2 regions of the Lacinutrix sp. MEBiC02404 genome follow, and region 2 is predicted to be linked to the other one. Evidence: riboswitches for the same ligand, from Rfam matches in the RefSeq annotation. Region 2 holds a riboswitch; the other holds the start of a gene.
The links. A riboswitch is a leader RNA that binds a small molecule or an ion and turns the genes downstream of it on or off. The one in region 2 is predicted to bind S-adenosylmethionine.
Positions count from the first base shown of each region.

Region 1 (4,428 bases), on a different contig from region 2:
AATCAAACTCACAGGCTTGCCCAATAACAATTGGTCCAGAACCAATAATTAAAATCGATTTTAGTTGCGTGTTTTTTGGCATTTTATTTAATTATAGTGTGTTGCAAAAATACTATTTATTAGATATAAAAAAAGGCGTTACACCTAAGTAACGCCTTTTATATATTAACAATTGTTAATCATTATTTTTTATGTCTTGTTTCCGTTGATACAGACAATTTCTTTCTTCCTTTAGCTCTTCTACGTGCAAGTACTTTTCTTCCATTAGCAGATGCCATTCTTTCTCTGAAACCGTGTTTGTTTCTTCTCTTTCTTTTTGATGGTTGGAACGTTCTTTTTGGCATTGTCTTATTTTTTTAAATCTTCTTAATTATAAATTTTCTCAGTGTTGAGTTTCCTCAAATGTGCGCGCAAATATACAAAGCCTTTTTTATTTAACAAACCAAAATATAAATATTTTTTTGAAATTTATAAAGCAGTGTTTTTCATAAAAATTTAGTTTCTTTGTAATCCACAAATTTTAGTAAAAAATGTACAACAAAAATTTCAAGTTAATTATTGCCGCAGGTATAATAGGAGTCGCTGTTTGGCAGTTTATAGAAGGTTATATTGGTAATGGTATTATGTTTATTTTACTGTCGTTAATCTTCATTTTCTTATACTTTAAAAACGAAATTATTTTATTAGCTTTTTTAAAATTACGTAAGCAAGATTTTGAAGGAGCCAACAAATGGTTAGATAAAATTAAAAATCCGACGGCTGCTTTAGTGAAAAAACAGGAAGGTTATTTTAATTACCTTAAAGGTATTATGGTTAGCCAAACCGATATGGGTGAAGCTGAAAAACGATTTAAAAAAGCAATTTCTCTTGGCTTATCTATGGATCATGATTTAGCGATGGCAAAATTAAATTTAGCTGGTATTGCTTTTACTAAAAGAAGGAAGCAAGAAGCGCAATTACTTTTAAAGGAAGCTGAAAAATTAGACAAGCGCGATATGCTAAAAGATCAGATTAAAATGATGAAAGATAATATGAAGCGCGCACAAGCACCAAATCAACATTATGGTCAAGGTGGTTCTATGCGTTCGCAAAAAAGAAAAAGTAGATAATTCTTATTGAATTACCTGTTTTTTATTCGTTCTAAAAAAAATAAATAAAATGGTACTTACTAATAGTAATAGTAAGTACCATGTATTTTCTACCAAATCGATATAGCTAATTTTGCTTTGAGAAAAGCTTAAAATCATTAAGACTTGTGCCCCATAAGGCAATAGTCCTTGCGTAATACAAGCAAAAACATCTAGAATAGAAGCTGTTTTCTTATTATCTAAAGCATATTCATCATTAATAGTTTTAGCAATAGACCCCGCTATAATAATAGATACCGTATTATTAGCAATAGCAACATTTATGGTACTTACTAAGCCTGCAATACCAAATTGAGCAGATTTTTTACTTTTAATTAAGGTTTTAATTTTATTTAAAACATACTCTATTCCTCCATTTTTTTCTACTAAAGCAGCCAAACCTCCTGTTAATAAAGAAAGTAAAAATATTTCGGTCATACTAGTAAACCCAGAATATGCAATTTTGGTAGATTCTATCAGTGTAAAGTCTCCATAAAACAAGCCTAATATACCTCCAGAAATAATTCCTAAAAGAAGGGTTACAAAAACATTTACTCCAAAAACGGAAAGTAAAATAACTAAAATATAAGGTAGTATTTTTATTACAGAGTAGTTGTAAATTACATCTTCCGTAATATTACTTTCCAAATCAAAACCTTGAACCACTAAAATTATAGAAGTAATAATAGCTGCTGGAAGTGCTATTTTTATATTCTCTTTAAACTTATCACTCATTTTACAACCCAGAGATTGTGTTGCTGCAATAGTAGTGTCAGATATTACAGACAAATTATCTCCAAACATAGAACCACCTAGTAATGCACCACAAAGTACTGCTAGCGATGTTCCTCCTTGATCTGCAATCCCTATAACAATTGGTGCTAAGGTAACAATCGCACCTACTGAGGTTCCCGTAGAAACAGATAAAAAAGCTGCAATAATAAACACACCAAAATAAATATACTCAATAGCTATAAAGTCTAAACCTAGATTTACAATAGCATCCACACTTCCTGTAGCTTTAGTAATAGCCGCAAAAGCTCCTGCTAATAAATAGATTAAACACATGGTTAGTATTTTATCATCTCCACAGCCTTTTAAAAGGGTTTTAATTTTAGAGTTAACCGATTGTTTAAACATTAAAAAGGCGACTATAATACCCAAGATAACTGCTATAGGAGCTGGAAGTGCATAAAAGTCGTTTTGGTATAAACCAACGCCTAAAAAAGTAAATACAAATACAAATAAGGGAATTAGTGCTTTAAAACTTGGTGTAATGTGATTAGGTTTTGCCATTTTTCTTTTTAATGTTAAGAAGACAAAAAGCAAATAGAGAAGAAATTGAATTAACATTTTTTCCAAAATATTGGCTTATCGCTTTAGCACCTTGCTTGTTATTGCAGGTTGCTATCTCCTTTCGAGATTCTTGATAATTAATTTAAGTCGGCAAATATATAGGAATAAATACTTGGTACGCCCTTAAATTAGATAATTTTAACAAACTATTTAGTAAATGAAAGATTGCTACATTTTTAAACAAAAAAAAGGAATAGCTTTACACTTAAAGCTATTCCTTTTTTTATAAACACCTATTTATTTAAGGGTTCGTTTTATAATACCCTTCACGCGGAATATCTATTAAATATTTTTTTCTAGATGCGTTATTTAATTTTGGTTCACGCAACCACGGATTGTGTATTTTAAGAATTTTGTAGTTTATACCAAATCCTTTAGCAAAACTTGCAAAATCGGTTACCACAGTATCTACTTCTACTTTATAAGTAGGTATATAACTATAAAGATCTTTATCTCTAAAATTAAAACCATATTTATCTGGATGACTTAAAATTTCTTTTAATGCCACAATTCTAAATACATAACGCCCCGTTTCTTCTCCTAAAAGTAAATCGTAATAACCAGAGACATCTTGTTCTTTTAACCTTCGTGCCATTCCAGCCATTCCAGCATTATATCCAGCAGCTGCAAGCGTCCAAGAGCCTAATTTCTCTTTAGATTTTTTTAAGTACACACAAGCAACCTCTGTTGCTAATTCAATATTATAGCGTTCATCTACATTATCATTTACTTCTAAACCATATTCTCTTCCGGTACCTTTCATTATTTGCCAAACCCCACTTGCTCCAGCATGTGATCTTGCATTTGTTAGTCCGCTCTCAATAACTGCTAAGTATTTAAAATCGTCAGGAATACCATGTTTTGCAAGAATAGGTTCTATTATAGGAAAGTATTTTCGTGCACGTTTAAACATTAAAAACCCATTAGATTGCCAGTATGTATTTACTAACAATTCTCTATCCATACGTTCTAAAATATCTGGATTATGTAATGGGACTTGCTCTCCTGCAAAATCCAAATAACTAGGGACTTGTAACGCGTAAACGTTATAATCGTTTATTATCTTTTTTTCAAAATTCTCATCCGTTGGCGCATCTTGCAATGCAAAAACACACATCCCGCATATCCCAAATAACCCAACTAGTGCGAGTGCATTTTTAATCCTTTTCATAGTCCTTGATTTTTTTTTATAAAGTTAAATAATATCTAGCAAAATTTACGCCAGAAATTACTGTAATATCAATTTTGGCAAATTTTCATTAAACCACTTATATTTATTAATAATCATGATATGCGTTCCTCCTTTAACAGTGATACAATCTGTAATATGTTTATATGGAAAAACCATGTCTTTATCCCCATGAATATGAATCACTCCTGGTATTGGTTTATCTTGCTGCCAACATACTACTTGCTCAATTGCCCAATCTAAATAGGCAGTGCTAGTTACTGACATATATTTTTTATAAAGCTCTACTCTTTTCGCCACACTTTTACCAAATGTATATTTTGCTATGGCATCTATATTACCAGCTAAACTAGTTGGTAAAATTTTATAAGCTTTGGTATGCTTTGCAAGTTTCATACGTTTTGGCAACTCATGCATAGTTTTCACAGAAGATACAACAAAAAGTTTTCGTAGCTTAATATGCTTACTCATTTCTTGCACTAAGATACCTCCAAAAGAAACACCTAGTAAAACCACATTATCCTCTTTAATAAAAAGCGTCATACGTTTTGCATAATCACTTATAGATTCATTTTTATGAGGAATTACCCATTCTAACCAATGTATTTGAAACTGGTCTTCTGGCAATTTTATATTTTCAAAAATAGTAGGATTAGCAGCCATTCCAGGCATTAAATACACATGTATAAGTTCTTGATTCATTAGTTTTTAAGTTCTTAATAACTATAAATAACCGATTAATTTTCGTAAATTTAC
Region 1 is NZ_JBSHNV010000180.1:119,428-123,855, reverse strand. It holds gene carB (carbamoyl-phosphate synthase large subunit) at 1-82, opposite strand, end outside; gene rpmH (50S ribosomal protein L34) at 183-344, opposite strand; gene ACVCXO_RS09800 (DUF2892 domain-containing protein) at 531-1,109, shown strand; gene ACVCXO_RS09795 (Na+/H+ antiporter NhaC family protein) at 1,113-2,423, opposite strand; SAM-I-IV-variant riboswitch at 2,470-2,565, opposite strand; gene ACVCXO_RS09790 (lytic transglycosylase domain-containing protein) at 2,725-3,654, opposite strand; gene ACVCXO_RS09785 (alpha/beta hydrolase) at 3,712-4,374, opposite strand.
Region 1: it holds a riboswitch for S-adenosylmethionine, as region 2 does, so the genes downstream of both, ACVCXO_RS09795 (Na+/H+ antiporter NhaC family protein) here and ACVCXO_RS18725 (homocysteine S-methyltransferase family protein) in region 2, are expected to answer to the same signal.

Region 2 (4,428 bases):
AACCTCTAACATCGTCGGATTTACAATTCCCATATTCATTCCATGTTGAATCGCATGATATAAAAACGCAGCATTTATAGCCTCGCGAACGGTATTATTTCCTCGAAAAGAAAAGGACACATTGCTCACACCACCTGAAACATTTGCATACGGCAGATTTTCACGAATCCATTTGGTAGCACGAAAGAAATCTAGTGCATTTAATCGATGTTCGTCCATTCCTGTTGCTACAGGAAATATATTAGGATCGAAAATAATATCTTGAGGTGCAAAGTGGACAATGTCCACCAATATTTTATAAGAGCGTTCGCAAATTTCAATTCTGCGTTCATACGTATCTGCTTGTCCGTTTTCATCAAACGCCATTACAATTACAGCAGCACCATACCGTTTTACCAGTTTTGCTTGTCTAATAAATTCGGCTTCCCCTTCTTTTAAACTAATAGAATTCACGACGCATTTTCCTTGTGCTACTTGTAATCCTGCTTCAATGATTTCCCATTTGGAGCTATCAATCATTAATGGCACACGAGAAATATCTGGTTCGGATGCTATCAGGTTTAAAAACTTCACCATGGCATACTTTCCGTCCAGCATACCTTCATCCATATTCACATCAATAATTTGTGCGCCTCCTTCTACTTGATCTCTGGCAACACTTAATGCTTCTTCGTATTTCTCTTCTTTTATTAATCTAAGAAATTTACGTGACCCAGTAACATTTGTACGTTCTCCAACATTAATAAAATTACTTTCGGGAGTAACTACCAATGGTTCTAACCCAGAAAGAGTAAGGTATTTATTTTTAGCTTTTTTCATTATTTATAATGTTCTACTGTTGGGAATGGTTGATAAAAATGATGCAATAAATTTTTCCATGTTTGATATGCTTCCGATTTTCTAAACCCTATTTCATGATCTTCTAAAGCTTCCCAATGCACTAATAAGATGTATTTATCTTCTTCTTCGATACATTTTTTAAGCTGATGTGAAATGTATCCTTTCCTAGAAGAAATTATTACCTCTGCATTTTTGAAGGTTTCTTCAAATTCTTCTGAAACACCTTCCCTTATATTTAAAATTGCAACTTCTAATACCATTATGCTTCGATTTCTAATTTTCTTGGTTTGTACTTTGCAGCAACTTCGGCTATGGCTTTAATATGTTCCGGACTTGTGCCACAACAGCCACCAATGATATTTATTAAATCGTCTTGTAAGTATTCTTCAATATATGCTTGCATCTGTTTTGGAGATTCTTCATACTCCCCAAAAGCATTTGGTAATCCTGCATTTGGATGTGCAGAAGTGAAAAATTCTGTTTTATCGGATAAGCGTTGTAAATAAGGCTTCAACTGTTCTGCTCCTAAAGCACAATTAAATCCGACACTTAATAAAGGAATATGAGAAATGGAAGTCAAAAAAGCTTCTACGGTTTGTCCAGATAATGTTCTACCAGAAGCATCTGTAATAGTACCCGAAACCATTATTGGAATATCGATATTGCGTGCTTCTTTCACTTCTTCAATAGCAAATAATGCGGCTTTTGCATTTAGCGTATCAAAAATGGTTTCTACTAAAAGTAAATCTACACCGCCATCGATTAACGCTTCTACTTGCTGTTTGTATGCAACGCGTAATTCTTCAAAAGTAATAGCTCTATATTCTGGTCTATTTACATCCGGTGATAAACTTGCTGTTTTATTGGTAGGCCCAATACTTCCAGCGACAAATCGAGGTTTGCTTGGGTTTTGTTTGGTGAATTCTTCCGCAACTTTTTTAGCGATTTTAGCAGACTCGTAATTTAGCTCGTATACTAAAGCTTCCATATCATAATCTGCCATGGCGATTGTAGTTCCAGAAAAGGTATTGGTTTCTACAATATCTGCTCCAGCTTCAAAATATTTAGCATGAATAGTAGCAATTGCTTCTGGTTGGGTAAGCGATAGTAAATCGTTATTTCCTTTTAAAGAAGAAGGATAATCTTTAAAACGTTCGCCACGAAAATCTTCTTCAGAAAAATTATATTGCTGAAGCATGGTTCCCATCGCGCCATCGAGAACTAAAATATGTTTTTGTAAAATGTGTTTGATATCAGACATGTTATATTAAATTATATAAATGTCATCAGAAGGGAAGTAAGGTAATTACTTGTGGTTATCTGTCTAATTTCTGAAATACATTCAGAAAAAAGTAGAATTTAGCACCTTCTTTTTTATAAAGGGTTGCCAAGGCTTCAATGGGTCTAATCCCTCTGCCTTTCGTGATAACATTCAATACGATTAAGAACTAAAGTGTAAATTAAGGGAATAAAAATAGGATTACCAATTTTTATTCGTATAAATCTGAGGAAATATAACGATCACCAATATCACAGATAATAGCGACAATAATTCCTTTTTCTATTTGTGCTGCAATTTCTAATGCGGAAGCAACAGATCCACCACTACTCATTCCTGCAAAAACGCCTTCTTCTTTTGCTAGACGATTCGTCATTGCTCTAGCATCTTCTTCACTTACATCTACCACTTGATCTACTTTGGAAGCATTAAATATTTTTGGCAAATAGGCTTCTGGCCATTTACGAATTCCCGGAATCTTCGCGCCATCTTTAGGTTGTGCACCAACAATTACAACGTCTTTATTTTGCTCTTTCAAATAAGTAGAAACGCCCATAATGGTTCCTGTGGTACCCATTGCAGAAACAAAATGTGTGATTTCGCCGTTCGTATCGTTCCAGATTTCTGGGCCCGTGGTTTTGTAATGTGCTTTCCAATTATCCTCATTTGCAAATTGATTCAGCATGAAATATCCTTTTTCTTTTTCTAGTTGGATTGCTAAATCTCTTGCACCTTCTATACCAACTTCTACCGAAGTTAATATTAATTCCGCGCCATAAGCACGCATCGTTTTAATACGTTCTTGTGTAGAATTTTCTGGCATCACAAGCACCATATTTAATCCGAAAAGTTGCGCTATAAATGCCAAGGCAATTCCGGTATTACCACTTGTAGCTTCCACTAAAGTATCCCCTTTTTTAATATCTCCACGTTTTAAGGCTTCGGTAATCATATTATAAGCAGCTCTATCTTTAACGCTTCCGCCAGGATTTTTTCCTTCTAGTTTTAAAAATAGTCGTACACCTTCTTTTTGTAAAATATGCGTTGCTTCTATTAAAGGCGTATTACCAATTAAGTCTGTTATCGATTTTCCTTCTATCATTATTTTCTAGTCTTAATTTTAATTTCAGATTGGTACGTAACTAATGAATTTTCTGGAACAGATTGTGTAATCCACACATTTGCTCCTATAATACTATTTGCTCCTATAACAATATCGCCACCAAGAATGGTTGCATTTGCGTAAATAGTCACATTATCTTCAATGGTTGGATGCCTCTTTGTGGATGCCAAACTTTTTTTGACTTGAATGCCGCCTAAAGTAACTCCTTGATAAATTTGAACTTGACTTTTAATAATTGCAGTTTCGCCAATTACAACACCTGTTCCGTGATCTATAAAAAAGGAATCACCAATAGTAGCTCCTGCATGAATATCAATTCCTGTAATGCCATGAATATACTCCGACATCATTCTAGAAAGAATATGCAAATCTAATTTATAAAACTCATGACTTAAACGATACACAGCTATAGCGTGAAATCCCGGATATGCTAAATACACTTCCTTTAAACTTTTACAAGCTGGATCATTATCTTTTGCAGCAATGGCGTCTAACTCAATTTTCTTTTTAATTAGATGTAATCTTTCAGAAAAAGACTTCCAAATAGCCTCTCCTTTTTCTACAGAAAGTGCTGTTGAAAATTTTAAAAAAACTGCTTTTAAGTACTTTAATTCCTCTTTTTGTTTTTCTCTACTTTCAAATAAAGCATAAAACAAATCTTTAGTAAATATTGCTACTTCTTCTTTTAAACGAAGGTTGAAAACCATTTAAATTCATTAGTTAATGGATTGAACTACTGCTTTTGGCGCTTCTTTACGTGTACCGTCAAAACCATCAATACCACTAACTGTTGTATATTTTAACACATACTTTTTACCAGGATTAATAATTTTATATGCGGATTGGCACATTAAAGTTGCTTCATGAAAACCACACAAGATCAACTTCAGTTTCCCTTCGTATGTGTTTACATCTCCAATTGCAAATATACCGGGAATATTTGTTTGATAATCTAATGTATCCACTTTTATAGCATTTTTAACAATTTCTAATCCCCAATCTCCAATAGGACCTAATTTAGGAGACAAACCAAATAGCGGAATAAAGTGATCTGTTTCTAGTAAGGTTTTTTCACCGTCTTTAGTTATTGTAATGCCGTCTAACTTATTATTACCATGCAAAGCAGTAACTTCTGCTGGAGTTATCAAGTTTATTTTACCTAGTTTTTTTAATTCTTGCACTTTTT
Region 2 is NZ_JBSHNV010000220.1:970,496-974,923, reverse strand. It holds gene metH (methionine synthase) at 1-819, opposite strand, end outside; gene ACVCXO_RS18730 (antibiotic biosynthesis monooxygenase family protein) at 819-1,100, opposite strand; gene ACVCXO_RS18725 (homocysteine S-methyltransferase family protein) at 1,100-2,101, opposite strand; SAM riboswitch class I at 2,154-2,272, opposite strand; gene cysM (cysteine synthase CysM) at 2,331-3,221, opposite strand; gene epsC (serine O-acetyltransferase EpsC) at 3,221-3,949, opposite strand; gene ACVCXO_RS18710 (NAD(P)/FAD-dependent oxidoreductase) at 3,959-4,428, opposite strand, start outside.